Linked DNA regions of Acuticoccus sediminis. The protein of the gene in region 1 interacts with the protein of each later gene in a pairwise test. Links are inferred from orthologs where the notes say so. Each region holds a gene or a part of one and is shown on either strand. Other genes may lie near its edges. The genes, in order: uvrB and uvrA.

What was found.
Region 2: the proteins of uvrB (region 1) and uvrA interact in binary tests that used the Escherichia coli proteins (3 or more experiments, as listed by UniProt). The link is inferred for Acuticoccus sediminis from one-to-one orthologs.

Annotation. Positions count from the first base shown.
Region 1 is NZ_QHHQ01000010.1:55,423-69,874, forward strand. Bases 9,089-12,574 are described here. They hold uvrB (excinuclease ABC subunit UvrB), read left to right. Parts: upstream 9,089-9,461; coding sequence 9,462-12,374; downstream 12,375-12,574. Other genes in these bases: DLJ53_RS30475 (hypothetical protein), read left to right, coding at 9,090-9,389; DLJ53_RS30485 (ATP-dependent Clp protease adaptor ClpS), read left to right, coding at 12,475-12,574. Also shown: DLJ53_RS30425 (alpha-hydroxy acid oxidase), read right to left, coding at 1-968; DLJ53_RS30430 (sulfotransferase family 2 domain-containing protein), read left to right, coding at 1,237-1,995; DLJ53_RS30440 (phasin), read right to left, coding at 2,352-2,849; DLJ53_RS30445 (nitrogen regulation protein NR(II)), read left to right, coding at 3,131-4,615; DLJ53_RS30450 (Lrp/AsnC family transcriptional regulator), read right to left, coding at 4,704-5,201; DLJ53_RS30455 (ELM1/GtrOC1 family putative glycosyltransferase), read left to right, coding at 5,494-6,255; trxB (thioredoxin-disulfide reductase), read left to right, coding at 6,296-7,279; DLJ53_RS30465 (LysR family transcriptional regulator), read left to right, coding at 7,320-8,213; DLJ53_RS30470 (acetyltransferase domain-containing protein), read left to right, coding at 8,201-8,971; more of DLJ53_RS30485, read left to right, coding at 12,575-12,789; DLJ53_RS30490 (hypothetical protein), read left to right, coding at 13,022-13,321; DNA repair protein RecO, read right to left, coding at 13,392-14,129; GTPase Era, read right to left, coding at 14,163-14,452. UniProt on the Escherichia coli protein: The UvrABC repair system catalyzes the recognition and processing of DNA lesions. A damage recognition complex composed of 2 UvrA and 2 UvrB subunits scans DNA for abnormalities.
Region 2 is NZ_QHHQ01000006.1:300,931-315,299, reverse strand. What follows is about bases 4,727-8,129. They hold uvrA (excinuclease ABC subunit UvrA), read left to right. Parts: upstream 4,727-5,028; coding sequence 5,029-7,929; downstream 7,930-8,129. Other genes in these bases: DLJ53_RS25410 (hypothetical protein), read right to left, coding at 4,727-4,849. Outside these bases: gyrA (DNA gyrase subunit A), read right to left, coding at 1-9; DLJ53_RS25430 (MFS transporter), read right to left, coding at 146-1,453; DLJ53_RS25425 (TetR/AcrR family transcriptional regulator), read left to right, coding at 1,552-2,178; DLJ53_RS25420 (protein phosphatase 2C domain-containing protein), read right to left, coding at 2,280-3,104; ssb (single-stranded DNA-binding protein), read right to left, coding at 3,101-3,658; more of DLJ53_RS25410, read right to left, coding at 3,779-4,726; DLJ53_RS25400 (HAMP domain-containing sensor histidine kinase), read right to left, coding at 8,231-9,553; DLJ53_RS25395 (response regulator), read right to left, coding at 9,550-10,266; DLJ53_RS25390 (hypothetical protein), read left to right, coding at 10,455-10,763; DLJ53_RS25385 (cysteine rich repeat-containing protein), read left to right, coding at 10,871-11,137; DLJ53_RS25380 (efflux RND transporter periplasmic adaptor subunit), read left to right, coding at 11,139-12,485; DLJ53_RS25375 (ABC transporter permease), read left to right, coding at 12,482-13,612; DLJ53_RS25370 (ABC transporter ATP-binding protein), read left to right, coding at 13,609-14,307. UniProt on the Escherichia coli protein: The UvrABC repair system catalyzes the recognition and processing of DNA lesions. UvrA is an ATPase and a DNA-binding protein. A damage recognition complex composed of 2 UvrA and 2 UvrB subunits scans DNA for abnormalities.

The DNA.
Region 1 (14,452 bases):
CCGAGCGCCATCGCCTTCAGGATGTCCTGGCCGGAGCGGATGCCGCCGTCCATGTGGATCTCGATCTGGCCGCCGACGGCGTCGAGGATCGGCGGCAGCATGTCGATGGACGCCGGCGCGCCGTCGAGCTGGCGGCCGCCGTGGTTGGAAACGGTAATCGCGTCCGCACCGGTGCCGACGGCGATCCTGGCGTCGTCCGGATCGCCGACCCCCTTGAGGATCAACGGGCCGCCCCAGCGCTCCTTCACCCATTCGACGCTCGACCAGTCGAGCGTCGGGTCGAACTGGGAGGCGGTCCAGTCGGACAGCGAGCCCATGTCCGTCACGCCCTTGACGTGGCCGACGATGTTGCCGAACTGCCGGTGCTTGCAGCCGAGCATCTTCATGCACCAGGCGGGCTTGGAGGCGAGCTGGGCGATCACCTTCGGCGTCATTTTCGGCGGGGCGGAGAGGCCGTTGCGGAGGTCCTTGTGGCGCTGGCCGAGGATCTGGAGATCGAGCGTCAGCACCAGCGCCGAGCAGCCGGCGGCCTTCGCGCGCTCGATGAGGTCGGCCGCGAAGCCGCGGTCGCGCATGACGTAGAGCTGGAACCAGAAGGGCTTGGTGGTTGCTGCCGCGACGTCCTCGATCGAGCAGATCGACATGGTGGACAGCGTGAACGGCACGCCGAACTTCTCGGCGGCGCGGGCGGCGAGGATCTCGCCGTCGGGGTGCTGCATGCCGGTCATGCCGACGGGGGCGAGGTACAGCGGCAGCGAGCGCGTCTCGCCGAGGACCTTGGCCGAGAGGTTGCGCTTGTCGATGTTGCGGGCGACGCGCTGGCGCAGCTTGATGGCGGCGAAGGCGGCCTCGTTGTCGCGGTAGGTGCCCTCTGTGTACGACCCGGAATCGGCGTAATCGTAGAACATCCTGGGCGTGAAACGCCGGTGTCGCTCGCGCAGGTCCGCGATCGTGAGAGTGGGTGCCACGGGAAACCTCCTGGCCGTTCGGCCTCTTGCGCGGGATACTAACTCAGCTTTTTGCGAAGCGCACACCTCGCCGCCGCCTCCGGCGCGGCATGCCACAGCTGCGCGGCCGATGCGACACCGGCTGGACGGCATGCGCCATTTCGATGCAAGAAATCGTTGGACACGGGCGCCCTTAGGCCGGCCTTTGGCGCCGAGCCCGGTGGCTCACGTGCAGAACGGGACGGCGCGTTTCGGCACAAGCGGCCCGGTCCGAGAAGGATGAGTTTTGATGACTGCGTCGACCACCGCCCCCCTGATCGTCCATTTGCACGTTCCGAAGTGCGCGGGGACGAGCATCAACACGGCGCTCTCGAACCATTTCCGTACCCGCGCCTGCAGCCTCGCCAACGGGCGGGAGGCGGCGGCCTACACCGAGACGCACGACCCGGCGTGGATCGAGGCGAATCTCGACGCGATCTTCGGCCACCTCACCTGGGGCGCCCTGAAGGAGCACGCGCGGCCCTACGTCTATCTCTCGGCGCTGCGCGACCCGGTCGACCGGGTGTGCAGCTACTTCAACTACGTCCACCAGACCGAGGACCATCCGCTGCACGGGCTGCTGAAGCGCGAGCTGCGGGACATCAACCTCCTCGACGCGGCGTTCCTGGAGCGCAATCCGGGCGTGAACAGCGCGTGGTCGAACAACATGTCGAAGGCGCTGTCGGGCCTTCCCAAGATCAAGGTGAAGGACTGGCAGGGGGCGAGCCGCCAGATCGTCGACGCGATCCTCGACGGCCGCTTCGTCGTCGGCTCGCTGGGACATGTGACGAATTATCTGCGCGAGCGGGGCGTCGTGTCGGGCGAGCTGCCGCGGCAGAACGTGACGGACGAGGCCAAGGCGGACGACTTCTTGCTGGCCCGCCCTGCCTATCTAACGCCGGAGGTGCTGATGCTGCTGCACCGCAAGAACGTGCTCGACGTCCGCCTGATCTCGCTGGTGGAGCACGCCAACCGCATCCGCGCCGCCCGCCTCGCCGCGGCGGCCTGAGCGCCGCCCCTCCTCCCGCACTTCGCGCCGGGCGAACCGCAACGCGGGCGGCGGGCGGACGGGTCGTCGATGCCGTGCGAATCGCTGTCGCGGCCGGTGGCGGCGCGGCCGGACGGGCTGGGCGTGCGGGGAGGCTTCGGGCACAAAAAAACCCGCCGGACGGGCGGGGTTGGGTGGTACCGACACCTGGGTTCGAACCAGGGACCTCTGGATCCACAATCCAGCGCTCTAACCAGCTGAGCTATGTCGGCACGGAGCTGCGACGGGTCGTTGCCGCGTCGGTGGGGAGCATATGGCACATAAAAAGCGCGTCGGGAAGCCCGACGCGCTTTCACTTTGGACTTACGCGAATGGGATTACGCGTTGAACTTGTGAGTCGCGCGCTCCCAGGCCTCTTTCATCGGGCCGGAGGTCTCGGAGGCCAGCTTCTGCGCGGTCTCCTGCATCTCACGGGCCTGAGAGGCGAAAGCCTCGAACTGCTCACGCGCGAACTTGGTCTGCAGCTCGACGGCCTCCGAAACGGTCTTCGCGCCGGCAACTTCCTTCGCAAAGGCGAAGACGCGATCGGTGTTGGCCTGGGCCTGATCGATCAGCTTCAGGTTCAGCTCGGTGAACGACTTCCGAGCGGTCTCGTAGGTATCTTCCATCATGTCAGTCGCCTCCTCTGCGGCGTTGCGGGCATTTTCGTAAACTTGACGGGCCGTGGAGATGCCTTGTTCGGCCATCTCACGGACCAGCTTGGGGGTATCGTACCCCGGAAGGGCGGACGCGAACTGGTCGGTCGCCTTATCGGCAGCCTTGAATGCCTGGTTCACGACGGTGTCCGGGGTCGGAATGTTATCTTCGATCGACATTTTGACCTCCTCAACGGATCGCGGTTGTCAGAGCCGCGGCCATTATGACCGCGGTTCATTCGCCGCTGCCAACCCCTATGTAGCGCACCCATTGTGCAGTGCAACATATTTTTTGCGGTCGCTCAGAGTTGACCACCCGACGGGACGCTGCCTTGCAAAATCGTCGGGGGAAAACGACAAACGCGGCGATATTCCCCGCGTCCGCGTTGCACCCAGTTTAACACAATGGCAGCAAAGGTTGGTCGCAGTATTGGAAACTCACGTTACGGCAAGGAGATGGCATGGAGGCGGACGCTCCGATCGATATCGGCCGATTGTCACGGCCCGAAGCCGACGCGTTCCGCTACATTGCAAAGGCGCTCGGCGCGCAGTTTGCCGGTGACCTGCCCGATGATCTCGACCCCGACCCCCTCTCCCGCTTCGCCGGCGAAGTGTTCACCACGCGGTGGGACAAGCCGAAGGGTTCGATGCACGACGTAGCCCCGGTCGACGAGAAGGCGTGCGCCCTGCTGGAGCGCCTGCCGATCGCCTGCGTGGTGATCGTCAACGACGACATCGCCTTCATCAACCGCGCGGCCGTGATGCTGTTCGGCTATTCGTCGGCGAACATCCTCGAGGCCGCCGGCGGCACGGGGGCGCTGTTCGCCAGCGGCCGCCGCGAGCAGCCCGGCATCATGACCATGCGCACCGCCGAGGGGCAGACCTTCGGCGCCCGGGTCACGATGGCGACGATCGAGTGGGGCGGCGAGAAGGCGATGCTGCTGACCGCCCTGCCCTCGGAGGCGCCGTCCGGCGACGCGCGGGAGGGCAAGGCCGAGGAACCGAGCATCGACCCGCTGCTCGCGGTGATGGACGCCAACCCCGACCCGATCGCCATCGTCTCGCGCGGCGGGCACGTCGAGCTCTACAATCGCGCCTTCGAGGCGTTGCGGCCGGGCCGCAAGCCGGTCCGGCTCGAGGAGCTGCTGGACGCCGGCGACCTGCGCCACGTGTTCGACGTGATGAACCTGTCCTTCCTGCTCGCCGAGGGACCGGCCCGCTCGCCGAAGCCGGTGACGGCCGGGCAGGACCAGTATGCCCTGAGCGTCGGCGCGCTGCGGGAGCAGCAGCTCGCCTGCCTCGTCTTCCACAAGGTTCCGCCGGCACAGGCCGCCGCCGACGAGGCGGATGCCCCCGAGCCCGAGCCCGAGACACTGGCCATCGAGCCGCCGGCCGCCGTCGAGGCGCGCGTCGTGGCCCTGGACCAGACGGGCGCTCGTTCGGATGACGTGGAGGTGGTCGAGGTCCCGCGGGTGATCGAGGCGGAGCCGGTGATCGAGGCGGTGGCCGTGGAGACACCCGTCGGGGAGACCGCCGAGGACGAGGAGGCAGCGGCCCTTCCGGGCACGCCGCTGATGCGGGCGGTGCGCGACGTCAGGCGGCTGGTCCACGACGCGGCGGTCCTGCTCGTCTCGGACCGCGACGAGCTCGCCGAGGAGCCGGCCTCCCGCGCGGGCGACGAGGAGGTGGACCTCCTGCGCCTCGTCCTTCTCACCATCGCGACGCGCGGCGAGCCGCGCGCGGTGCTCACCGTGCGGCGCGACGGCGCGTCGATCGTGGTCGATGTCCCGGGGGCGCCGGAGCGCGCACTGGAGCGGGTCTCCGGTTCGGACCGCATCGCGACCCTCGCCGGGGTCGCGCATCGGACGGTCACGGTGGATCTGGCAGGGTCGGTGACGATTGCGCCCGCGGAGGATGTCGCGGACACGGACGTCGAGGAGAACTGAAGCGCCCGGGGCCCGTGCGCGAAGGCCCGGTCCGGCCACCAGTCCCTCCGGCGGCCCGCGCCTTGCAGCGCGAGGGCCGAGGCGGCGGTCAGACGGTGACGGGGTCGCGCAGTTCCTGCTCGGGCATCGGCACCCGCGGCTCGGACTTGGACTGACGGATCGTCAGCGACGTGCGCACACTCTCCACATTGTCCGCGGACGTCAGCGTCTCGATGATGAAGTTCTGGAACGAACGCAGCGTCTCGGTGATGCAGAAGAGGACGAAATCGACCTCACCGGACACCATCCAGGCATCGCGAACGATGGGCCAGGCGCGAAGCTGTTCCTCGAACTTCACGAGCTCGGCTTCGGTCTGGTTCTTGAGGCCGACGAACGCGAAGGCGGTCAGGTCGTACCCGAGCTCCTTTTCGTCGATCAGCGTGCGGTATCCCGTGATGATACCGTTCTGCTCCAGGGCACGGACGCGGCGCAGACACGGTGGCGCGGAGATCCCGGCGCGCCGCGCCAGTTCCACGTTGGTCATGCGCCCGTTGCTCTGCAACGCAGCAAGGATCTTCCAATCTACGGAGTCGAGGCGGACTTTCATGGCGGACGCGCGTATGCTCGCTTCTATTCAAGCTTGAAGGTTTGAGGACTTGTATCCTTTGGGTCCTACGTCAACCGTCCCTTCGCAAGAATTCTGTTCACAAAATGATACACCGGGGCGATCGCGCTGCCTCATTGTTTCAGCAGCGGGAAAGATAGGACATCACAGACAGGCTGTCGCCATCGCACGACGGTTACCATTCCGATATAGCGCCGTTGTTGCAGAAGAGTTCCCTCTGCCACCCCAATTAGATTCAGAAACTGTTCTCGTCATTGCTGCCGGGCGACAGAGTTTGACCCCTGCCCGGGCCATCGCCCGGCTGCCGTCGCCGCGGCCCTTCGTCCTCGCCCTGCAGCCGGTTTACTGGCGCCCGCGCGACTTCGACATGATCTGGGCGCCGCGGCACGACCGCCGCTGGGTAGACATCGCATTGCCGCCGCGGCTCGAGACGATCACCGCCCCCTCCGCCGTCGAGGCGGCGGACCGAGAGCGCGGCGCCGCCCTCATCGCGGCGCGGCTGCCGGAGCGGCGACCGCGCCTCGTCGGCGTCCTCGTCGGCGGCACGACGTCGCGCGACCGGTTCGGCGAGGCCGAGGCGGCAGCGCTCGGCGCGGCGCTCGCGGCGTTCGCCGCACGGCACGGGTGCGCCCTCGCCGTCACGGCGTCGCGCCGCACCGGGGCGGCGCAGACCGCCGTCCTGCGGGCCGCCCTCGCCGCGACGCCTCATACTTTCGTCGACGCCGGCGACGACGACGCCTCGCTGGCCTACGCGGGAATCCTCGAACTTTCCGATGCACTTATCGTCACGGCGGACTCCGTCGCGATGCTGAGCGACGCCGCGACGACGGGAAAACCCATCCTCGGATGGCGAATCGGTCGTGGAAAAGCGAGATTCGAAAAATTCTACAGCAGCCTGATCGCGTACGGTGCGATGCGCTGGTTTGCTGGGGATTTCCCCCAATGGTCCTATATTCCGTTGGATTCGGCCGGCGTGATCGCTGAGGCGTTGCGGTCCCGGCTGGGGTTGTCCAATGTTGCAGCGCAGCACAAATAGAGGTGCGTCGGCCGGCCTGTCCTCGCGAAAGGCGATCTTCATGAGTGATTCCGAGAACAACATCGTCAGGACCAAACTGCTGATCATCGGCTCGGGCCCCGCGGGGTACACGGCGGCGATCTATGCTGCGCGGGCCATGCTCGAACCGGTACTGGTCGCGGGCATCCAGCCCGGCGGGCAGATGACGATCACCACGGATGTCGAGAACTATCCCGGCTTCGCCGACGTCATCCAGGGTCCCTGGCTGATGGAGCAGATGCGCGAGCAGGCCGAGCACGTCGGCACGAAGATGCTCTACGACCATTTGACGGCGGCCGACCTCAGCCAGCGCCCCTTCCGGTTCGAGGGCGACAGCGGTACGAGCTACGTCGCCGACGCCGTGATCCTCGCGACCGGCGCCCAGGCCAAGTGGCTCGGGCTGCCGTCGGAGGAGCAGTTCAAGGGCTACGGCGTGTCCGCGTGCGCCACATGCGACGGGTTCTTCTACCGCGGCAAGAAGGTCCTCGTGGTCGGTGGCGGCAACACCGCCGTTGAGGAGGCCCTCTACCTGACCCATCACGCCGACAAGGTGACGCTCGTTCATCGCAGGGACAGTCTGCGTGCCGAAAAGATCCTCCAGGATCGCCTGTTCGCGCATCCGAAGATCGACGTGATCTGGAACGCCGAGATCGCCGAGGTCGAGGGTGCGCACGATCCTCTCGGCGTCACCGGCGCCACGCTGCGGGACACGGTGACGGGCGAGGAGCGCAAGGTCGAGGTGGACGGCGTCTTCGTCGCCATCGGCCACGCCCCGCAGACGGAGCTGATCAAGGACCAGCTTCGGCTCCGCTCGTCCGGGTATGTCTGGACCGCGCCCGACTCCACCGCGACGTCGGTCGACGGTGTCTTCGCGGCGGGCGACGTGACGGACGAGATCTTCCGTCAGGCCGTTACGGCGGCTGGCATGGGTTGCATGGCGGCGTTGGAGGCCGAGCGCTGGCTCGCCGCCAACCCGGCACGGCAGAACGAAACACTCGCGGCCTGAGGCCGCCACGCCCCCGAGCGGGCCTTGAAGGCAAGACAAGATGGACTGGGACAAGCTGCGGGTTTTCCATTCTGCTGCGCGCAAAGGGAGCTTCACGCACGCCGGAGAGGAACTCGGCATCAGTCAGTCGGCGGTCAGCCGTCAGGTGCATGCGCTCGAGCAACAGGTCGGCGTCGCCCTCTTCCACCGGCACGCCCGCGGGCTGCTGCTGACGGAACAGGGCGAGAAGCTCTTCCGCACGACGAGCGGCATTGCGCGTGAGCTGCAGGCGGTCGAGGGGGCGCTGGTCGACTCCCGCGACCGGCCGCGCGGCGTGCTGCGCGTGACGACCACGATGGGCCTCGGCACGACGTGGCTCTCCTCGCGCATCGCCGACTTCGTGGAGACCTACCCCGAAGTCCAGCTCCTGATGATCTTCGACGACAACGAGCTCGACATCGGCATGCGCGAGGCGGACATCGCCATCCGCTGGCGTCAGCCGACGCAGCCGGACCTCGTCCAGCGCCGCCTCTTCACGGTGCACTTCCACGTGTACGCCTCGAACGGCTACATCGCGAAGTACGGCGCGCCGGGGACGCTGGACGAGCTGGATGGCCACCGCCTGGTGACCTTCGGGCCGAACCCTCCGGGCTACCTGCGCGAGCTCAACTGGCTGGAGATCGCCGGCCGCTCGGCGGACGATCCGCGGCCGGCGAACGTGCGCATCTCCAACATGCCGGCGATGAAGAACGCGATCGCGGCGGGCGCCGGCATCGGCGTCCTGCCGGACTTCATCGTCGAGCGCGACGCCGACGACCTGGTGCGGCTCGACCTCGGGGCCGAGGCGCCGACCTACGACCTCTACTTCGTCTATGCCGAGGAGTTGCGCTCGTCGGCCCGCGTCCAGGCCTTCCGCGACTTCATCGTGGAAAAGGCGGAGGGATGGCGGTTCTGACCGCCACCACCGCGGGGACGGACGCCGGCGCCGAGCCCGCACGGGCCGCCGGGGCACGCCGGCGCGTCGCATGGCTCGACGCGGCGCGCGGCGTCGCGATCGTCGCCATGGTCCTCTACCACGGCTCGTTCGACCTCCTGTTCTTCGGCTACGTCGACTGGCCGGTGACGTCGCACCCGCTGTGGCGCGCCTTCGCGGCCGGGATCGCGTCGACCTTCCTGTTCCTCGTCGGTGTCAGCCTGGTCGCCGCGCATGGCAACGGAATCCGCTGGCGGCCCTTCCTGAAGCGCCTCGCATGGGTCGTCGCCGGCGCGGCGGCGGTCACCATCGGGACGGCCTTCGCGATGCCGATGCCGATCTACTTCGGCATCCTGCACGCCATCGCCCTCTTCAGCGTGCTGGCGCTGCCGTTCGTGCGCGCGCCCGTGGCCCTGACGGCGGCCGTCGCGGCCGTCGTCTTCGTGCTTCCGCACGTATGGCGCGACGCGCTCTTCTACGCCCCGTGGGCCTACCCGTTCGGCCTCGCCCCGCACATGCCGGTGACGTTCGACTACGAACCGATCTTCCCCTGGTTCGCGGTGACGCTTCTCGGCGTGGTGGCGGGACGCCTCGTGCGGCTGGTGCCGGGCGAGAAGCCCGTCGGGCCGGTCTGGCGCAGGATCGCCGTGCTGGGGCGCTGGAGCTTCCCGATCTACCTGCTACACCAACCTGTGTTGTTCGGGGCACTGATGGGGATCGCGATGCTGACCCGGCCCTGAGGCCCTGTTCATCCGAGGTTGGCACGGCCTACGCTATGGACGCTTCGTGTTCCGAGCCTTGGAAAGTCCTTCCCTTATGGTGCCGCACTGCGCCCGGCTCTTGGTGGCTCTGGCCATCGTGACGGCACTGCTGACGACGTCGCCGGCCGATGCCGGGCCGCTGCCGGGCTTCGCACCGGAGGTCGGGGCGGGCGTCGAGCTGGTCCAGGGCTATTGCGGGCGGCAGAATTTCGTCTGCCAGCGCAACTTCGGCCAGGGCCGCCGCTACCGCCGCTGCATGGCCCGGAGCGGCTGCGCGGTGCGGGGCGGCGGAAACGGCGGCGGCAACCGCTGCGAGGCGCGCGCCCGCTTCTGCGCCCGGCGCTTCCAGAACGGATCGCGCCAGTTCAACCGGTGCATGCGCCGCGGCGGCTGCTGAAATCCGGCCGACACGCTGAATAACGCGACTCGTGCGGCGCCACGCATTGGAGGTCGCGGCCGGCTGTGCCATATGGTGCTGACGGCGCAAGGGAGCGGACCTGTGGAACGCACGCGCAAATCAGATCAGACAGGCTCGATCGAGACGTGGGCGAACGAGCTTGGAACGGACGACGCCGGCCTCCCGGAGAGCGACGGCGCCGAACCCGCACGCGCGCCCGCCTCCAGGGCCGGGAACGGGACCAAGGCCCCCGCGAAGGCTGCCACGGCGAAATCCGCCAAGTCCGGCGGCAAGACCGCGAAGGGCGCCAAGACCGAGGGTAAGACCCGCGCCAAGGGGAGCGCCGCATCCGGCCGCACCTCGCGCGGGACGTCGATGGGCGGCAAGGCCTCGGCCCGTGACCGCGCCGCGTCCGGCCTCAACCCGGTCGCCGGCCTCGACATCGCGCTGGAAGACGCCGAGGCGCTGCCCGACAGCGGCGCCACCGCGACCGTCGCCGCGCTCGAAAGCCTCATCCAGAACGGCCGGCCGGAGTTCCGCGCCGGCGAATGGACTCCGCACCGCCCGCCCCGGCCGGACAAGTCCGAGGGCGGGGTCCCGCTGGACCTCGTCTCCGAGTACGAGCCCAAGGGCGACCAGCCGCAGGCCATCGCCGAGCTCGTCGAGGGACTGAAGCAGGAGGACAAGACGCAGGTTCTCCTCGGCGTCACCGGCTCCGGCAAGACCTACACGATGGCCAAGGTCATCGAGGAGTTGCAGCGTCCCGCGCTGGTGCTGGCGCCGAACAAGACGCTGGCGGCCCAGCTCTACGGCGAGTTCAAGTCCTTCTTCCCGAACAACGCCGTCGAGTATTTCGTCTCCTACTACGACTATTACCAGCCCGAGGCGTACGTGCCGCGGACGGACACGTACATCGAGAAGGAATCGTCGATCAACGAGCAGATCGACCGGATGCGCCACTCCGCGACGCGCGCCCTGCTGGAGCGGGACGACGTGATCATCGTCGCGTCCGTGTCGTGCATCTACGGTATCGGCTCGGTCGAGACCTATACGGCGATGACGTTCTCCATCCAGGTGGGCGAGCGTCTCGACCAGCGGCAGCTTCTGGCCGACCTCGTGGCGCTGCAATACAAGCGCTCCGACGCCAACTTCATCCGCGGCACCTTCCGCGTGCGCGGCGACACGGTCGAGATCTTCCCGGCGCACTACGAGGACCGGGCCTGGCGCGTGTCCCTCTTCGGCGACGAGGTGGAGTCGATCACCGAGTTCGACCCACTGACGGGCCGGAAGTCCGAGGAGATGGAGCTCGTCAAGGTCTACGCGAACTCGCACTACGTCACGCCGCGGCCGACGCTGCAGCAGGCGATGAGGTCCATCAAGGAGGAGCTGCGGCACCGCCTGGTGGAACTGAACAACGCCGGCCGCCTCCTCGAGGCGCAGCGGCTGGAGCAGCGCACGCGGTTCGACCTCGAGATGCTGGAGGCGACGGGCGTTTGCAACGGCATCGAGAACTATTCGCGCTACCTGACGGGCCGCAAGCCCGGCGAGCCGCCCCCCACCCTCTTCGAGTACCTGCCCGACAACGCCATCGTCTTCCTCGACGAGAGCCACGTGACGGTGCCGCAGATCGGCGCCATGTACAAAGGTGACTTCCGCCGCAAGGCGACGCTCGCCGAGTACGGCTTCCGCCTGCCCTCCTGCATGGACAACCGCCCGCTGCGGTTCGAGGAATGGGACATGATGCGCCCGCAGTCCGTCGCCGTCTCCGCCACCCCCAGCGGGTGGGAGATGGAGGAGGCGGGCGGCGTCTTCGTCGAGCAGGTCATCCGCCCGACGGGCCTCATCGACCCGCCGGTGGAGATCCGCCCGGCCAAGCACCAGGTCGACGACGTGCTCGGCGAGATCCGCGAGGTGGCGGACAAGGGCTATCGCACGCTCGTCACCACGCTGACCAAGCGCATGGCCGAGGACCTCACCGAGTACCTGCACGACAACGGCGTGCGCGTGCGCTACATGCACTCAGACATCGACACGATCGAGCGCATCGAGATCATCCGCGACCTCAGGCTCGGCACCTTCGACGTGCTGGTCGGCATCAACCTCCTGCGCGAGGGGCTCGACATCCCCGAGTGCGGCCTTGTGGCGATCCTCGACGCCGACAAGGAAGGCTTCCTGCGATCCGAAACGTCGCTCATCCAGACCATCGGCCGCGCGGCGCGCAACGTCGACGGCAAGGTGATCCTGTACGCCGACCACATGACGGGCTCGATGGAGCGCGCCATCGGCGAGACCAACCGGCGCCGCGAGAAGCAGCTCGCCTACAACGAGGAAAACGGCATTACGCCGGAGTCGGTGAAGCGGTCCATCGGCGACATCCTGGAGAGCCTCTACGAGCGCGACCACGTGCGCGTCGACAAGGGGATGGCCGAGGCCGCCCACGGCGCCATCGGCCACAACATGGCGGTCACGGTCGAGGACCTCGAGCGGCGCATGCGCGAGGCGGCGGCGAACCTCGAGTTCGAGGAGGCGGCGCGCCTTCGCGACGAGATCCAGCGCCTGCAGAAGACCGAGCTCATGCTCTCGGCGGACCCGATGGCGCGCCAGCGGGACATCGAGATGTCGGCCGGCCGCTACTCGGGCGAGCGCGACTACAACGCCTCGGCGACGCTCAAGACCCGCGCCAAAAAGCCGGACCTCGACAACATGGGTCCCGGCACCGACCGAGGTCGCGTCCGCCGCGCCCCGCTCCTCGACGGCGTCGAGGACGAGCGCGACCTGCCCCCCACCCGCGCGCGAAAAAACAATCTCGACGAGATGACAGTGAAGCGCACGGAGAAGTACAAGGCCAAGGCGCCGCCGCCGAAGCCGGACGACGACCCCGGCGTCGTCCTGCGCCACAAGGTCGGCGTGGGCAGCTACGAAGACCCCGCCGACGAGAAGCGGCGCGGACGGCGCAAGAGGAAGACCGGGCGGCCGGGAAACTAGCCGCGCGGCCATCGCCTCGGCCACCGCCCCCGCGACCCGGGGGAACGGGTCATGTCGAAGCAACCGTTGTCATTGAATCGTTTCGGTACGTGAGGCGCCGATGAGCACGCACACCACCCAGACCCCTGAGCTCGAAGTCATCACGAAGCTCAAGGCGGAACCGCCGAAGCTGCACAAGGTGCTGCTCCTCAACGATGACTACACGCCGCGCGAGTTCGTCGTGCGGGTGCTGAAGGCCGTCTTCCGCATCGGCGGCGAGACGGCCTACACCATCATGATGACCGCCCACCAGAAGGGCTCGTGCGTGGTGAGCGTGTACCCGGCGCAGATCGCCGAGACCAAGGCCAACGAGGCGAACGCGATGAGCCAGGACGCCGGCCACCCGCTGCAGTTCACCACCGAGCCCGAGGAATAGGCCCGCCGACCGGATTGTTTTTCAGCGACCGGCTCTTTTCAGGGTAAATCATTGAAAGCTAACGAGAAATCCCGGTCCCGCCGTCGAGGCGGCCGGGATTTCTCGCGTCTCCATGTCCGTGATGGAGGGGAACTGCGCACCCTGTGATCTCTAGCACAGGGTGCCGGCGGGATGTCCCCCATCTCATGGTTGTCGCCGGGACAGACCGGCCTCGAACAACACGGAGACAGACATGACCATCAAGACCGCCATCCTCGCCGCCGTGATCGGGCTCGCCACCGTCACCGGCGCCAACGCCGCCTACTCCGCCCCGCTGGGCGCCCCCGCCGCGCAGGCGGACGCCGGGATCACCCTGGCCGGCTATCACGGCCACGGCTATGGCCACAAGTACCATCACCGCAAGTACTACAAGCAGCACGTCTACTTCGAGAAGCACTGCTACAAGAAGAAGTACAAGGTCTACAGCCACCACCACCACGGCTACGTCTACAAGTTCAAGACCGTGTGCTACAAGCAGCCGGTGTACTACTAAGCGGGAGGGGCCTTCGGGCCCCTTTTTGCGTGGCCCGGCGGCATGGAGCGGCGCGTCCCGTGCGCCCCGCCTACGCCTGGTCCGCCCGCGCCACCGCCCGCAGCACGGCGCGGACGAAGCGCTCCCGCTCCGGCGGCAGCGGCTTGTTCGCCAGCGCCGCGACATGCGCGGCGAGGAAGTAGCCCGTCAGGCGGAAGCCGTCCGCCAGCGTCGCCGCATCGCACAGCGCGTCGCTCGTCAGGAAGGCCGGGAGCGGCAGCATCCGGTCCGCGTAGCGCGCGCCAGGCCCCCTGCCCACCGCCCGCCCCGTGCGCGGCGAGACGTAGACGAGGTCCTCCGTCGCCCCCGTCGCCGCGCAGTGGCTGAGGTCGAGGCCGAAGCCGAACTCGTCCAGCACGATCAGCTCGAACCGCACCCCCGCCTCCCCCGCCGCGCGCGGCAGCGCGAAGGCTTCGATCAGCGCGTTGGCGGCCGCGTAGAGGCGCGGATGCGGATCGCGCTCCGGCAGGAAGGCGAGGAGCGAGGCGATGGAGCCGATCCCGAACGCGCCCCAGGCGCTGTCCATCACCAGCCCCGCGCGAGCCTCGATCAGCTCCAGCGCGAAGGTGCCGAGCTGGTCCTCCAGCCGTCCGCGCCACGTCACCTCGACGCGGTTGCCCGGCTGCACCAGCGCACGCATCGTCTTGGAGCGCGCGCCGCGCACGAGGCCGGAGGCCCGCCCCTCGTTCGGCGTCAGCACCTCAATGATCTTGGAACTTTCGCCGAGCGGGCGCGCGGAGAGGATGAGGGCCTCGTCCTTCCACTCCATCAGCGCGCCGCCCGGACCATGCGCGTCCCCCGCTCAGCGGGAGAAGTCGAGGCCCATCACGCGGTAACGCTCGGGATCGTCGGTCCACCGCGGACGCACCTTGACGAACAGGAAGAGGTGAACGGGCGCGCCGACCAGCTTGGAGATCTCGTATCGCGCGGACATCGAGATGGCGCGGATGGTCTTGCCCTTCTCGCCGAGCACGATCTTCTTCTGCCCGTCACGCTCGACGAAGATCGCCTGCTCGATGCGCACGGACCCGTTGCGCAGGCTCTTCCACGTCTCTGTCTCGACGGTCGCCGAATAGGGCAGCTCGTCGTGGA
Region 2 (14,369 bases), on another replicon or contig:
GGGGTCCATCGGGCCACCACCGTTCGCCGTCTCGTCACTCACGCGCACATTCCCCTTACCGGAGTCTCTCAGTTAGGCGATTCAGGCCTCGTTTGCCAGTTAAGAGCTGGGACTATCCGCAACCCTTATGCGCAAATGCCGCGGGTCAGGCCCTCTCGCCGGCAAGACGGGCCTGTTGGGCGCCGCCGACCACCGCCACGCCGCCGGCCGCGATGAGGAGAACGCAGATCGCGCCGAGCCCGTCGACCGTCGCCGCGAGGCCGACGCTGCGCGCCGCGAAGCCCGCGACCAGCACCGGGATCGACATCGCGAGGTAGCACTGCAGGAAGTAGGCCGCCATCATCTCGGACCGCTCGTGCGCCGCCGCCAGCGGGACGAGGGTGCGCATGATGGCGAGGAAATTCCCGCCGAGACCGAGGCCGAGCACCATCAGCCCGCCGACCACCAGCGCCGGCGCCCCGAGGTGGACGCCCGTCACGACGAGCGCGATGCCGAGCATCGACAGCGGCGCGGCGAAGCGCACGATGGCGTGGGGCGCGACGCCGCGCAGGACGTGCGAGGAAAACGCCGCCGGAAGAAACACGCTCGCCACGATCGCCCCGCCGAGGAGCGGACTGTGGATACCCGTCGCGCGGGCGACGACCCCCGGCATCAGCGACATTGCGAACCCGCAGAGCGCCCAGTGGCCGACGTTGAGCGGCGTGATGCGCAGCATCGCCGTGCGGGCCGCCTCCGGGATCCGGATCCGCGGCACCAGCGACACCGGCGTCGCCACCCGCTCGGCGTTCGTCTCCGGGAATACGAAGGTGAGCGCGGCCTCGGCGAGGCAGAGCGCGAGGATGACGCCGTAGACGAGATGCAGCGGCTCCGGCGCGTACGTCACCAGCACCGAGGAGCCGAAGCCGCCGAGCGCCATGCCGAGGAGCGGGGCGAGGCCGTTCACCTGCGCGCCGAGCCGCCTGTCGCAGTCGACCAGCGCGGCGCCGAGCGAGGACACCGCGATGCCGGTCGCGAAGCCCTGGATCGTGCGGCCGACGAGCAGCGCGGCCAGCCCGTCGGCGCGCAGGAAGATCAGCATCGCCGTCGCCTGGAGGAGGAGCGCCGCGAAGATCACCGGGCGCCGGCCGAAGCGGTCGGACAGCGAGCCCATGAACAAGAGCGCGCCGAGCAGGGTGAAGGCGTAGACGGTGAAGACGACCGTGAGGAGGCCAGCGGAGAGGGCGAAGGCCTCGCGGTAGAGGACGTAGAGCGGCGTCGGCGCGACGGCGGCCGCGAAGTAGGTGCCGAGAACCGCGGCGTGGAAGCCGAGCGTCGCCCTCCCCGCCCGGGGCGCGGTACCCGCGACGGCGGAGACGGACGGCGCAGCGGCCGCGGACGTCAGGATCGACGCCGGCGCGGCGCCGGTTCCGGCCGCGCCACGGCTCGGAACCGTCATGCATGGGGAGGATGTCATGGACACGGGCTCACCTTAATGCCAAATCATTGCGTTAAGGATCGACCCGCTTGGGTGCTAATGCAAATATTTTGCGTTAGTGGCCGAGCAATGCAGATATGCGTGAGATGGACAGCGACGCGACCACCGACACCCGACCGACGCCCCGCCCCGGCGGCCGCAGCGCCCGCGTCCAGCGTGCGGTGCACGACGCCGTCAACGCCCTCCTCGGCGAAATCGACCGCGCCCAGATCACCGTCCCGGCGATCGCGGCGCGCGCTGGGGTGACGCCGTCGACGATCTACCGACGCTGGGGCGACCTCGGCGAGCTGCTGGCCGACGTGGCGGTGGAGCGCCTGCGGCCGGACACCCCTCCGGAGGACACCGGCAGCGCCCAGCGCGACGTGCTCCTCTACGTGACGCAGTTCGCCGACGAGATGGCGAGCGGGCCGGGCCGGACCGTCCTGAGGGACGTGATCGGCAGCACCGCGGAGAACCGGAGCGGCACCTGCTGCAACGTCACCCGCAACCAGCTCGAGCTGCTCGGCGAACGGGCGGCGGCACGCGGCGAGGACTTTCCCGGCGTGGAATACCTCATCGACACGGTGATCGCGCCGATCATCTTCCGCATCCTCTCCAACGAGCCGCCGGGCGAGGCGCGCGTGGCGGCCCTCGTCGCCCACGCGTTCGGCACGATGCCGGACCCGTCCCGCGCCGCCCCGGCCCTGTCGGCGCCTTCGTCCTAGCGTGTTCCGGCGCGCCGTCGACGCGGGGGTGCCCGCGACGGGTCTCGACCGGAAGATTGCGTGTGCGGGAACCGGAACGGCGCGGCGGCGAGGCTCGCGTGTCAGTCGGCGGCGAAGCGCAGCATGAGGGCGGTCGCGTCGTCGGAACGCTTGAAGCGCGGGTAGCGCGTGCAGTCCGGGTCGTCCGCCTCGACGGCGCGGATCGTCGCGAGCGTCCCGTCGACGTCGCCCTCCACGGCCGCCATCAGGCCGGCGCCGTCGTAGAGGCCGTAGTCGTCGATGGCCGCCTCGAAGCCGTCGGTGATCAGCAGCGCCCGGCCCTGGCGCGCGCCGTAGACATGCTGACGCGCCCGGCGGACGCTGCCGTGATCCGGCGCGAAGACGGGATAGCCTTCGGGGGTGTTGGCAGTGTTGCGCACCGTGCGCAGGTAGGCCGTGACCTCGGGGGTCCGCCCCTGACCGCCCCCCATCAGCCGGCGGGCGCTCTCATTCTCCCACTGCCGCTGCTGGTCGGAGCCGCCGACGCGGTGCATCACGCCGTCGGTCTCGATCCAGAGGCCGCAGTCGCCGAGCTCGACGATCTCGATCACGTCGCCGAACCGGGCGAGCATGACGGCGGCGGTCGGCACCTCGTAGCGCTCACGCGGCGCACGGCGGCGCTCGGCGTTGAAGCGCTCGGTGGCGACGTTCGCGGCGGACCGCAGCAGCTCCAGCGGCCGCGTCTCGGCTTCCGCGCCCGCCATCAACGCCTCGTGCAGCACGGCGGTGAGCCAGGCCGCATCGCTCGGCGCGTCGAGCAGCGCCTCGTCGCCGAGGCCGGTCGCGCCGTCGATCACCCAGGCGTAGAGGCCGGCCGACCCGCAGCCGTCCTCGTTCGCCCGCCGCGGCGACCCCGGGGCGCTGACCGAGGCGCGGACCTCGATCAAAACGGGATGTCGTCGTCGAACGGCTCGGGCGACGAGGGACGCGATCCACCGCCACCGCTGCCGCCGCCATAGCCGCCGCCGCTACTGCTGCCGCCGCCACCGCGATCGGAGTAGCCACCGCCGCCACTGCCGCCACCGTAGTCGCCGCCACCGCCGCCGTAGTCGCCGCCACCACCGTAGTCGCCGCCGCCGCCACCACCGCCGCGACTGTCCAGCATCTCGATGGTGCCGCCGAAGTTCTGGATCGCGACCTCGGTCGTGTAGCGCTTCTGGCCCTGCTGGTCTTCCCACTCGCGGGTCTGAAGCTCACCCTCGATGTAGAGCTTCATCCCCTTCTTCATGTACTGCTCGACCACGCGGCAGAGGCCTTCCGAGAACACCACCACGCGGTGCCACTCGGTCTTCTCACGTCGCTCGCCGGTCCCGCGGTCGCGCCAGGTCCGGGACGTCGCGACGCGCAGGTTGGCGATCGGACGGCCGTCCTGTGTCCGACGGATTTCCGGATCGGCCCCCAGATTGCCGATCAGGATCACCTTGTTGACGCTCCCAGCCATGCCGGTCCCTCCAGTCTTCGGGCGCGCACCCTAGCGCACCGCGGCGAATCAGAAAGCGCGACGGTGAATTGGTCCACAGTGGACCGTCCGTCACGCAGCATACATCCCCAGCCGAGAGCCTTATTCGGCCTCGGCGTCGTCCTCGTCGGTCGCCACCTGCGCGGCGAGCTCGTCGAGAACGCCGAGCTTGGCGAGCTTGGCCCGCAGCGGATGATCCTCGTCCTTGAAGCGGTTCGAGTAGGGCATCCGCGTGCCGAGCACACGGCCCAGCGCCGACCGGTCGAGCCGGTAGGCGAAGGCGTTGATCTCGTGGAAGACCTCCGCGAGCGAGGCGAGCTCGGCCTCCGACAGCGCCAGAGGCGCGCTCGGCCGCTCCGTCGACGGCGGCAGCTCGATGCCGAACTCCTCGCGCAGGAAGGCGACATGCGGCGCGGAGCGCTTGCGCACCCGGTCGAGCGCGGCCTCCGGCAGCACGTAGCGCGGGCCCTTGATGAAGTTGAAGGCGCGCTGCTGGTCGTACGGCATCTTGCGGTCCGGCATCCGCGCCATCGCCCGGTCCAGCATGTGGATGCCGAGGACGGAGAGCCCTTCGTTCACCGCCTGCCGCTGGAGCGCCGGGCCTGCCGACGCGCAGCCGAGGACGCTGAGCGCGTCGTCGATCACGTCGCCGTTGGCGAGCTGCGCCCGGTCGAAGGGACGCACGATCATGTTCTCCTTGCCCACCGCGCTGCGCCAGCGGGTGATGATCTGCGTCAGGTTGAGGATGCGCGGCTGCGCCTCGATCTCGGCGAGCGGACGCCCAGAGCGCACCCCCTGGTGCGCCGCGCTGATCGCCAGCGCCACCGGCTCGCGCACGTAGATCAGCACCTGGACCCGTCCGGCGATGTCGCGCATCGACGCGAGGCAGGCCTCGATCTCGTCCGGGGCGAGCCGCAGCAGCGTCTCCGAGCTGATCAGCCCCTGCGGCAGCCGGTTCGCCTTCGCCTCGTTGCGGTACTCCTTCAGGAACTTGGACTCGTTGCGCGCCTTGGTGCGCTTCGAGAAGGGTCGGACGAGGGCGTGGTTCGTGCGCGTCTTGCCGTAATAGTACAGCCCGTGCGCGGCCAGCGTCGCGGCATTGTCGCGAAAGGTGGCCTGAAGGGACGTCGTGCCGGTCTTCATGTGGCCGATGTGCAGGGTCAGGACGTCCACGGAATGCCTCGGGTCTGGTCGCGGGTCGCTGCGGTTTGCGCCAGCCGCCGGGCAGCGGTCAACTCTCCCCTGCGGCCTGTGGATTTGCGGAACAATGGTGCAAGGTCCATCTGTAGCATTGACCATCGCCCGTCGATGTTCCAGTTTTGGACCAACAGGTTTCCCCCGGAGTCCTTGGTATGACCATACGCGCGCGCGCCGCTGCGGACCGCAAGCTCGTCGTCAAGGGGGCGCGCGAGCACAACCTTAAAGGGGTCGACGTCTCGCTGCCGCGCGACACGCTGATCGTGTTCACCGGTCTGTCCGGCTCCGGCAAGTCCTCGCTCGCCTTCGACACCATCTACGCCGAAGGCCAGCGCCGCTACGTCGAGAGCCTGTCGGCCTACGCCCGCCAGTTCCTCGAGATGATGCAGAAGCCGGACGTCGACCAGATCGACGGCCTCTCCCCCGCCATCTCGATCGAGCAGAAGACCACCTCGAAGAACCCGCGCTCCACCGTCGGCACCGTCACCGAGATCAACGACTACATGCGCCTCCTGTGGGCGCGCATCGGTGTCCCCTACTCCCCGGCGACGGGTCTGCCGATCGAGGCGCAGACCGTCAGCCAGATGGTCGACCGCATCCTCGCGCTGCCGGAGAAGACGCGGCTCTACCTGCTCGCCCCCATCGTGCGCGACCGCAAGGGCGAGTACCGCAAGGAGCTCGCCGAGCTGCAGAAGAAGGGCTTCCAGCGCGTCAAGATCGACGGCACCTTCTACGAGATCGAGGACGCCCCCGCCCTCGACAAGAAGTACAAGCACGACATCGACGTCGTGGTGGACCGCGTCTCGACCCGTCCGGACCTCGCCAGCCGCCTCGCCGACAGCCTGGAGACCGCGCTCGGCCTCGCCGAAGGCATCGCCGTCGCCGAGTTCGCCGACGAGACCGAAGGCGACAAGCCGAAGCGCATCGTCTTCTCGGAGAAGTTCGCCTGCCCGGTGTCCGGCTTCACCATCGCCGAGATCGAGCCGCGCCTCTTCTCGTTCAACGCGCCGACCGGCGCCTGCCCGACCTGCGACGGGCTCGGCACAACGCTGACCTTCGAGGCCGACCTCGTCGTGCCCGACGCGTCACTGACGCTCGCCGGCGGCGCGGTGCTCCCCTGGGCCCGCACCGGCAACACGAGCCCCTACTACACGCAGACCCTGCAGGCGATCTGCGCCCACTACGACGCCGACATGACGACGCCCTGGCACGACCTGCCGGAGAAGGTGCGCGAGGTGATCCTCTACGGATCGAAGCGCGAGAAGATCAAGTTCACCTACGACGACGGCCTGCGCTCCTACACCACCGCGAAGACCTTCGAGGGGGTGATCACCAACATCGAGCGCCGCTGGAACGAGACCGACTCGCAGTGGGTGCGCGAGGAGCTGGCGCGCTACCAGTCGGACGCGCCCTGCCCGGCCTGCCACGGCTACCGCCTCAAGCCCGAGGCGCTCGCGGTGAAGGTCGGCGGCCAGCACATCGGCGAGGTCTCGGCGCTCGCGATCCGCGACGCGGCGCCGTGGTTCAACGCCCTGCCCGACCGGCTGACCGCGCAGCAGAACGAGATCGCCCGGGCGATCCTGAAGGAGATCCAGGAGCGCCTGCGCTTCCTCGTGGACGTCGGCCTCGACTACCTGCAGCTCTCGCGCGGGTCGCGGACGCTGTCGGGCGGCGAGAGCCAGCGCATCCGCCTCGCCTCGCAGATCGGCTCCGGCCTCACCGGCGTGCTCTACGTGCTCGACGAGCCGTCCATCGGCCTCCACCAGCGCGACAACGCCCGCCTGATCGACACGCTGAAACGCCTGCGCGACCTCGGCAACACCGTCATCGTCGTGGAGCACGACGAGGACGCCATCCTCGCGGCCGACTACGTCCTCGACATCGGCCCCGGCGCCGGCGTCCACGGCGGCGAGATCACCGCCGAGGGCACGCCCGACGAGATCATCGCCAACCCCAACTCGCTGACCGGCAAGTACCTGTCGGGCGTCCTGGAAATCCCGCTGCCCGAGAAGCGGCGCGCCAGGAAGAAGGGCAAGGCGATTAAGGTCGTCAACGCGACCGGCAACAACCTCCAGGGCGTCACCGCCGAGTTCCCGCTGGGGCTCTTCACGGCCGTGACGGGCGTGTCGGGATCCGGCAAGTCGACGCTGGTGATCGAGACGCTGTACCGCGCCGTCTCCCGCAAGCTGAACAAGTCCCGCGAGGTCCCCGCCACGCACGAGGCGATCACCGGCCTGGAGCACCTCGACAAGATCATCGACATCGACCAGTCGCCCATCGGCCGCACGCCGCGCTCGAATCCCGCCACCTACACCGGCGCCTTCACCCCGATCCGCGACTGGTTCGCCGGCCTCCCCGAGGCGAAGGCGCGCGGCTACGGTCCGGGCCGCTTCTCCTTCAACGTCAAGGGCGGGCGCTGCGAGGCGTGCCAGGGCGACGGAGTCATCAAGATCGAGATGCACTTCCTGCCCGACGTCTACGTCGAATGCGACGTCTGCAAGGGCAAGCGCTACAACCGCGAGACGCTGGAGATCGAGTTCAAGGGCCGGTCCATCTCCGACGTCCTCGACATGACCGTCGAGGAGGGATGCGACTTCTTCTCGGCCGTCCCGGCGGTGCGCGACAAGCTCGTGACGCTGAACCAGGTGGGCCTCGGCTACATCCGCATCGGCCAGCAGGCGACCACCCTCTCGGGCGGCGAGGCGCAGCGCATCAAGCTCGCCAAGGAGCTTTCCAAGCGGGCCACCGGGCGCACGCTCTACATCCTCGACGAGCCGACCACCGGGCTCCACTTCCACGACGTCGCCAAGCTCCTCGACGTCCTGAAGCAGCTCGTCGACCAGGGCAACACCGTCGTCGTCATCGAGCACAACCTCGAGGTCATCAAGACCGCCGACTGGATTGTCGACATCGGCCCCGAGGGCGGCGACGGCGGCGGCCGCATCGTCGCCTCCGGGAGGCCCGAGCAGGTGATGAAGGTCGCCGAAAGCCACACCGGCCACTACCTCGCCGAACTGCTGGAGCGCCGTCCCTCCCGGCGGGAAGCCGCGGAGTAGGTCGGGAAGGCTCCGCCGGCGGCCGGGGATGCGGCGGCGCCTCGCATTCGCCGGAGCGTCGGTACGGGCGGAGCGGCCGAGTGCGAGGGTGTTCCCCCTCGCGCTCCCCCGCCTCGCCGGCGGGCAGGGGTTCAGCCCGGAACGGCGCTTCGCACCCTTCCGACCTGACCCCGCCCCCCGAGGCTGTGACGGCGTGCGGGCGCGTCAAGGGTAAAGGCTCCGCCCGCGCTGCGCGCGCCCTTGACCCGCCCGCACCCCGTCGGAGACGAGCCCCGCGGTCCCCCTGGCCGCGCGGCCTTCCCTACAGCGAGAAGGTGGGGAGGGTGAGGACGAAGCGGGCGCCCTTCCCGGGCGCGTCGCCGACGGTGATCGACCCGCCGTGCGCCTCGACGAGGCCCTTCACGATGGCAAGGCCGAGCCCCGCGCCGCCCGTCGCCCGGTTGCGCGAGGCCTCGAGTCGCACGAACGGCTCCAGCAGCAGCGCCCGGTCGGACTCGGCGATGCCCGGGCCCTCGTCGTCCACGGTGAAGACGACGGACCCGGGCGCCGCCGTCAGGCTGACGTGCGCCCTCGCGCCGTACTTCACCGCGTTGTCGACGAGGTTCGCGATCATCCGTTTCAGGGCAAGGCGGTCGCCGAGGACGCTGGCGTCCGTCGCGTCGTCCGCCACGACGAGCGTCACCGGCGCGCCCAGCTCGCCGCGGCCGCCCACCTCCTCGCGCACCAGGTCGGCGAAGGTGAGGAGCTCTTCGGACAGCTCGCCGACGCCCGCGCGCGTCGCGACGATGGCGTCGTCCAGCATCGCGACGATGTCGATCACGTCGCGCACCGCCCGGTCCCGCGTCTCGCTGTCCGGCAGCTGCTCCAGGCGCAGGCGCAGCCGGGTCGCGAAGGTGCGGACGTCGTGGGAGATCCCCGCCACCATCACCATCCGCGAGGCGACCAGCGTGGCGAGGCGCGCCTGCAGCCGGTTGAAGGCCGCGACCAGCGAGCGGATCTCCGGCGCCGAGGAGCGCGACTGCGGCAGCGGCGGCGAGGAGCCGGAGAGGTCGATGGCGTCCGCCGCCTCCGCCAGGCGCCGCAGCGGCGCCATCTCCCGGTGCATGATCACCAGCGAAGCGAGCGCGATCAGCGTCCCGATGAGGCCCGCGACGATCCCCACCGGGAGCCCGGCATAGTTCAGCGACGACGGGTTGTGCGCCGTGATGACGAGGGTCTCGCCGGTCCTGAGGCCGATCTGGAAGCGATAGCCCTGGCGCGTGCGCGTCAGGCGGTTGACGAGGCGCCCGGTCGAGGCGACCGGGGTGACCGTCGCCGTCCGCCCGTCGGGGAGCCTCATCGGCTCCGCGTCCTCCGGCGGGGTCGTGCCGCCGGGCCGGAGGGGGGCGGATTCGATGTCGATCTCGAGGCCGGAGGTGTGCAGCGCGTCGCCGAGCGCGGCGCGGTTCTCGCCGGTCTCGTAGAGGGCGACGATGGCCGCGAGGCGCTCGGGCGCCAGCAGCGCCGGCTCCCGGGCCGGGCGCTGCGAGGCGTAGTAGTAGGCGACGTTGCCGAGCCAGGCCGCGACCATCGCCGCGAAGATGATGAGCGCGATCCGGCTGCCGAGGCTGAGCGGTGCCCTCACGTCAGCGGCCGAACCGTGGCGGTAAAGAGGTAGCCGCCGTTGCGCACGGTGCCGACGAGGGCGGAGCCAGGGCTCGCCGCGTCGAGCTTGCGGCGCAGGCGCGAGACCAGCATGTCCACCGTGCGGTCGAACGGGTCGGCGTCCCTCCCGCGGATCTTGTCGAGGATGTAGTCGCGCGTCAGCACCCGCCGGGGCGCGCCGACGAAGCACGCCAGGAGGTCGAACTCGCCGGTCGTCAGCGCGACCTCGTCCCCCTCCTCCGTCGTGAACTGGCGTGCGTCGAGGTCGATGACGAAGCGGTCGAACGCGTAGCGGCGGTTGGTGCGGACCGGCGCCGGATCCGACGCCCGGCGCAGGCGTGCGCGCACCCGCGCCACCAGCTCGCGCGGGCCGAACGGTTTCACGACGTAGTCGTCCGCGCCCATCTCGAGACCGAGCACGCGGTCGATCTCGTCGCTCTTGGCCGTCAGCATCAGGATCGGCACCTGGTCGCGGGCGCGGATGCGGCGGCAGATGGCGAGGCCGTCCTCGCCCGGCAGCATGACGTCGAGGATGATGAGGTCGGGCCGCATGTGGGACATCACGGCGTCGAGCGCCGCGCCGTCGCCGGCGACGGCCACGCCGTACCCCTCCTTCCGGAGGAGGCTGGCGACGAGGTCGGCGATGTCGGGATCGTCCTCGACGACGACCACGTTGGCGGCAGAAACGGTCATGGCAATACTATGGCATCCTCAACGGATATAGTAAATTCAGCTCACGACCTCGTATACAAATTGTTACGCATGGTGACAGATCGCGACAAACCGATGCAGCGGTGAAATTTCATCGCAACAATGACTTTCTATCTTCCTCCTGTCGCCAGCAACAGGGTGGGCCGGGCGCCCACGGACAGGAGGCTACGATGCTCAAGGTTCTGACCGGTTCCGCTCTCGCTCTCGCCCTCGTCGTGGGGACCGCCTCGGACGCGGACGCGTTCAGCCGCAAGCGCACCGTCACCGGGCCGAACGGCAATACGGCGAGCTACAACGCCGACGTCAACTGCGCCGGCGGCACCTGCTCGCGGCAGTCGACCCGCCGCGGCTTCTACGGCAACACCGTGAACCGCAACGGTTCGGTGAGCTGCGCCAACGGGACCTGCAGCGGCGCGAGCTACGCCGAGGGTCCCTGGCACCAGGGCGTGAGCCGCTCCGGATCCATCTCGCGTTACTGATCATTAGTGATGGTGGTGGCGCCGCAGTTCGCCGCCATCATCGCCGAAACCGCCGCGCACCGGCCCTTGCGGCCCGGTCGCCGGCCCAGTGTTCAGGAGTTCGACCCATGAGCCTGACGAGACGAGCAGGAGTGTCCGCCCTGGCCGCGGCCGCTCTGCTCACCGCCGGTGGCATCGCCGCCGCGCAGACCGCCAAGCCGCAGCTCAGCCGTGACCAGCAGGTGGCAATCCTCAAGGCCTGCAAGGACGACTACAAGCGCTACTGCACCGGCGTCGAGCCGGGCGACGGGCGCATCGCCCGCTGCATGGCGGAGCATCGCGAAAGCCTGTCGGACCAGTGTCGGACGACAGTCCGGAACGTCATGTTGAAGTAGGATGGCCGTCCGCGACAGTGCGCGCACGACGGCGCACGTCGCGGATGTCCAGGCCGGCGGCCGGGCGGCGGCGACGTCCGCACCGATCCCCCGCGCCCCCTCCGATCTCACGCCGCAGGACCTCTCGCGGCCGGACCCCGCGCCCCGGGCGCGGCAGATGGCGCCGACCCTCTCGGCTCCGCGGCCGCCCTCCCGAGGGCGCCGCTTCCCGTTCCTCTGGACCGCCATCGCCGTCGCCGCCTGCGGCCTCGCCCTCTTCGGCGTGCGCTACGAGATCCCGCGGCAGGTCGATCACTATCCGATCCTGCCGGCCACCTTCGTCGCCGAGCTGACGGCGCCGGCGACGCTCGACGCGCGCCGCATCGCCAACGTGGCGACCACCGGGGCCGGGCAGATCGTCTCCCTCCCCGTCGAGGAAGGGGACGTGGTCGCCGCCGACGACGTGCTCGCAGAGCTCGACCCGCGCACCAACAGGGCGGAACTCGCCGCGGCCGAGGCGTCCGCGGCGTCGGCGGCCCGCACCGTCGAGATGGCGCGGGCCGAGCTGGCGCGGGCACGCTCCGCGCAGGAGCGCCTCGCCCGGGAGCACCAGCGCCAGACCTCGCTCGCCGGCCGGGGTGTCATCGCCAGCGCCGCGCTGGAGGCGTCCGCCGACGCCCTCGCCCAGGCGCAGGCCGACCGCGACCGCGCCGGGGCCGCCGTCGCCCAGGCCCTCGCCGAGGAGAAGGCCGCCACCGCCCGCACCGACGTGCGCAGGACGCTGCTCGACGAGAGCACCGTGCGCGCGCCCTTCGCCGGCATCGTCACGGACGTCCCCGTCCACGTCGGCGACACGCTGGCGACGGGTGCGCCGGTCGCCACGGTCGTCGACCCCGCATCGCTGATCTTCACGGCCTGGCTCGACGAGGCGAGCGTCGGCGCGATCCGGCCCGGCCAGCGGGCGACGGTGACGCTGCCGGGGACACCGGCCGAAACCCTCGGCGCGCGCGTCCTGCGGGCGGACCGGACCGTGGACAGCGAGACGCGCGAGTTCACCGTCGACCTGGTGCCGGACATGGCTCCTTCCCATTGGGCGATCGGCCAGCGGGCGCGCGTCACGATCGACATTGCAGCGCGCGAGGGCGCGCTGGCGACCCCGACCCGCACGCTCGCACCGCGCGGCGGCGAGCCGGGCGTATGGGTGGTCCGCGACGGCCGGATCCATTGGCGGCCGATCACGCTCGGCGGCGTCAGCGGCGACCGGGTGGAGGTCCTGGACGGCCTCAGCCCCGGCGAGATCGTCGTCGACGCGGACCGACCGTACGAGGCGATGCGGGTGGTGCCGAGGTCGTCCGAGGACGGCTCGTGAACCTCGCCCTCAAGGACATCCTGCACGCGCCGGCCCGCTTCCTCGTGACGATCGCCGGCGTCGCGTTCCTGATCACGGCGGCGGTCGGCATGATCGGGCTCTACCGCGGGATCGTCTCGGACGCGCTCCTGATCGTCGACGTGGTGGGGGCGGACCTCTGGGTCGTCCAGGGCGGGCGCGCCGGCCCGTTCTCGGAACGCTCCTCGGTGCCGATGACGCTGGAGCGGCGCGTCGCGGGGGTCGCGGGCGTCGCGACGACGCGGCGCTTCATGCAGACCAGCGAGCAGTTCACCGCCCGTGGCGCCTCCCGCCGCGCCGCCGTGACGGGGGTCGACCTGTCCGCCGACGACGGGCGCTGGATTCCGCTGGTCCGGGGCCGGATGATCCGCAAGGGGCACTACGAGGCCGTCGTCGACCGCGCCGTCGGCATCGGGCTCGGCGAGACGATCCACCTCGCCGGGGACGACTACGCCGTCGTCGGGATCACGCGGGACATGGTCGACATCAGCGGCGACGGCATGATGTTCGTCTCCATCAACGATGCGATGACCATCGCGGTCGACCGGGTGGCCGCCGAGGTCCGCCTCGCCCGGCGCGCCGGAGAGGCCGATCCGGACCTCAAGGTCGCCGCGGTGCTGACGACGCTCCAGCCGGGGGCCGACTCAGCGACCGTGGCCGCGGCGATCGCCGAATGGGGAGACGTCAACGTCCTGACCGCAGCGGAACAGCGCGAGCTGCTGCTGGGCCAGCGGCTCTGGCGGCTGCGGGTCCAGATCCTCGCCTTCACCTCGGTCCTGCTGGTGGTGACCGCGATCGTGGTGTCGCTCATCGTCTACACGATGACGCTGGAGAAGCTGCACACCATCGCGATGCTGAAGCTGATGGGGGCGCGCGGGCGGCTCATCGCCGTCATGATCGGCGAGCAGGCGGCGCTGATCGGCCTGCTGGGGTTCGCGTTGGGACTGGCGCTGGCGCACGTCATCTTCCCCCTCTTCCCCCGCCGCGTGCTGATCGAGCCGGGCGACAACGCGATGCTGTTCGGCGTCGTCGCCGTCATCGTCTTCGCCTCGGCGCTCGTGGGGGTGCGACGCGCGAACCGGGTGCGGGCGCAGGAGGTGCTGGCGTGACCGCCCTCCCCGCCGAGATCCTCTCCGTCCGCAACGTCTCCAAGGCGTTCCCGTCCGGCGGGACGGTGGTCCACGCGCTGTCGGACGTCTCGCTGTCGGCTGGGCCGGGCGAACTGATCGGCATCGTCGGCGAGAGCGGGTCGGGCAAGAGCACGATGCTCCTCATCGCCGGCCTGCTGGAGCTGCCGACCGAGGGCGAGGTCTGGCTGAAGGACACCAAGGTCTCCGCACCGGGGGCCGACCTCGACGCGATGCGCGCGCTCCGCCGGACGGTCCTCGGCTTCGTCTTCCAGAAGGCGAACCTCATCCCGTTCCTCACCGCCGAGGAGAACGTCGCGCTCGCGCTGACCATCGACGACGTGCCCCGCCGCGCCGCCGTCGACCACGCGCGCGGACTTCTCGATGCGCTGGGGCTGGGGCACCGGCTGGGAAGCATGCCGGCGCGCCTCTCCGGCGGCGAACAGCAGCGCGTCGCGATCGCGCGGGCACTGGCGACGGACCCGGCGCTCATCCTCGCCGACGAGCCGACGGCAGCGCTCGATTCGATGCGCAGCCGCCAGGTGATGGAGCTGCTGCGCCTCATCGCCGATGCGCGCCACTCGGCTGTGGTGGTCGTCACGCACGACCAGCGCTCGCTCGACCTCTTCGACCGCGTCTACACCTTCCACGACGGCCGCATCGCGGACACCGCCTGAGCGCCGCGCAAACGAAAAGCGCCGGGCGCGGGGCCCGGCGCTTCGAAGTCGGATCGGCCGAC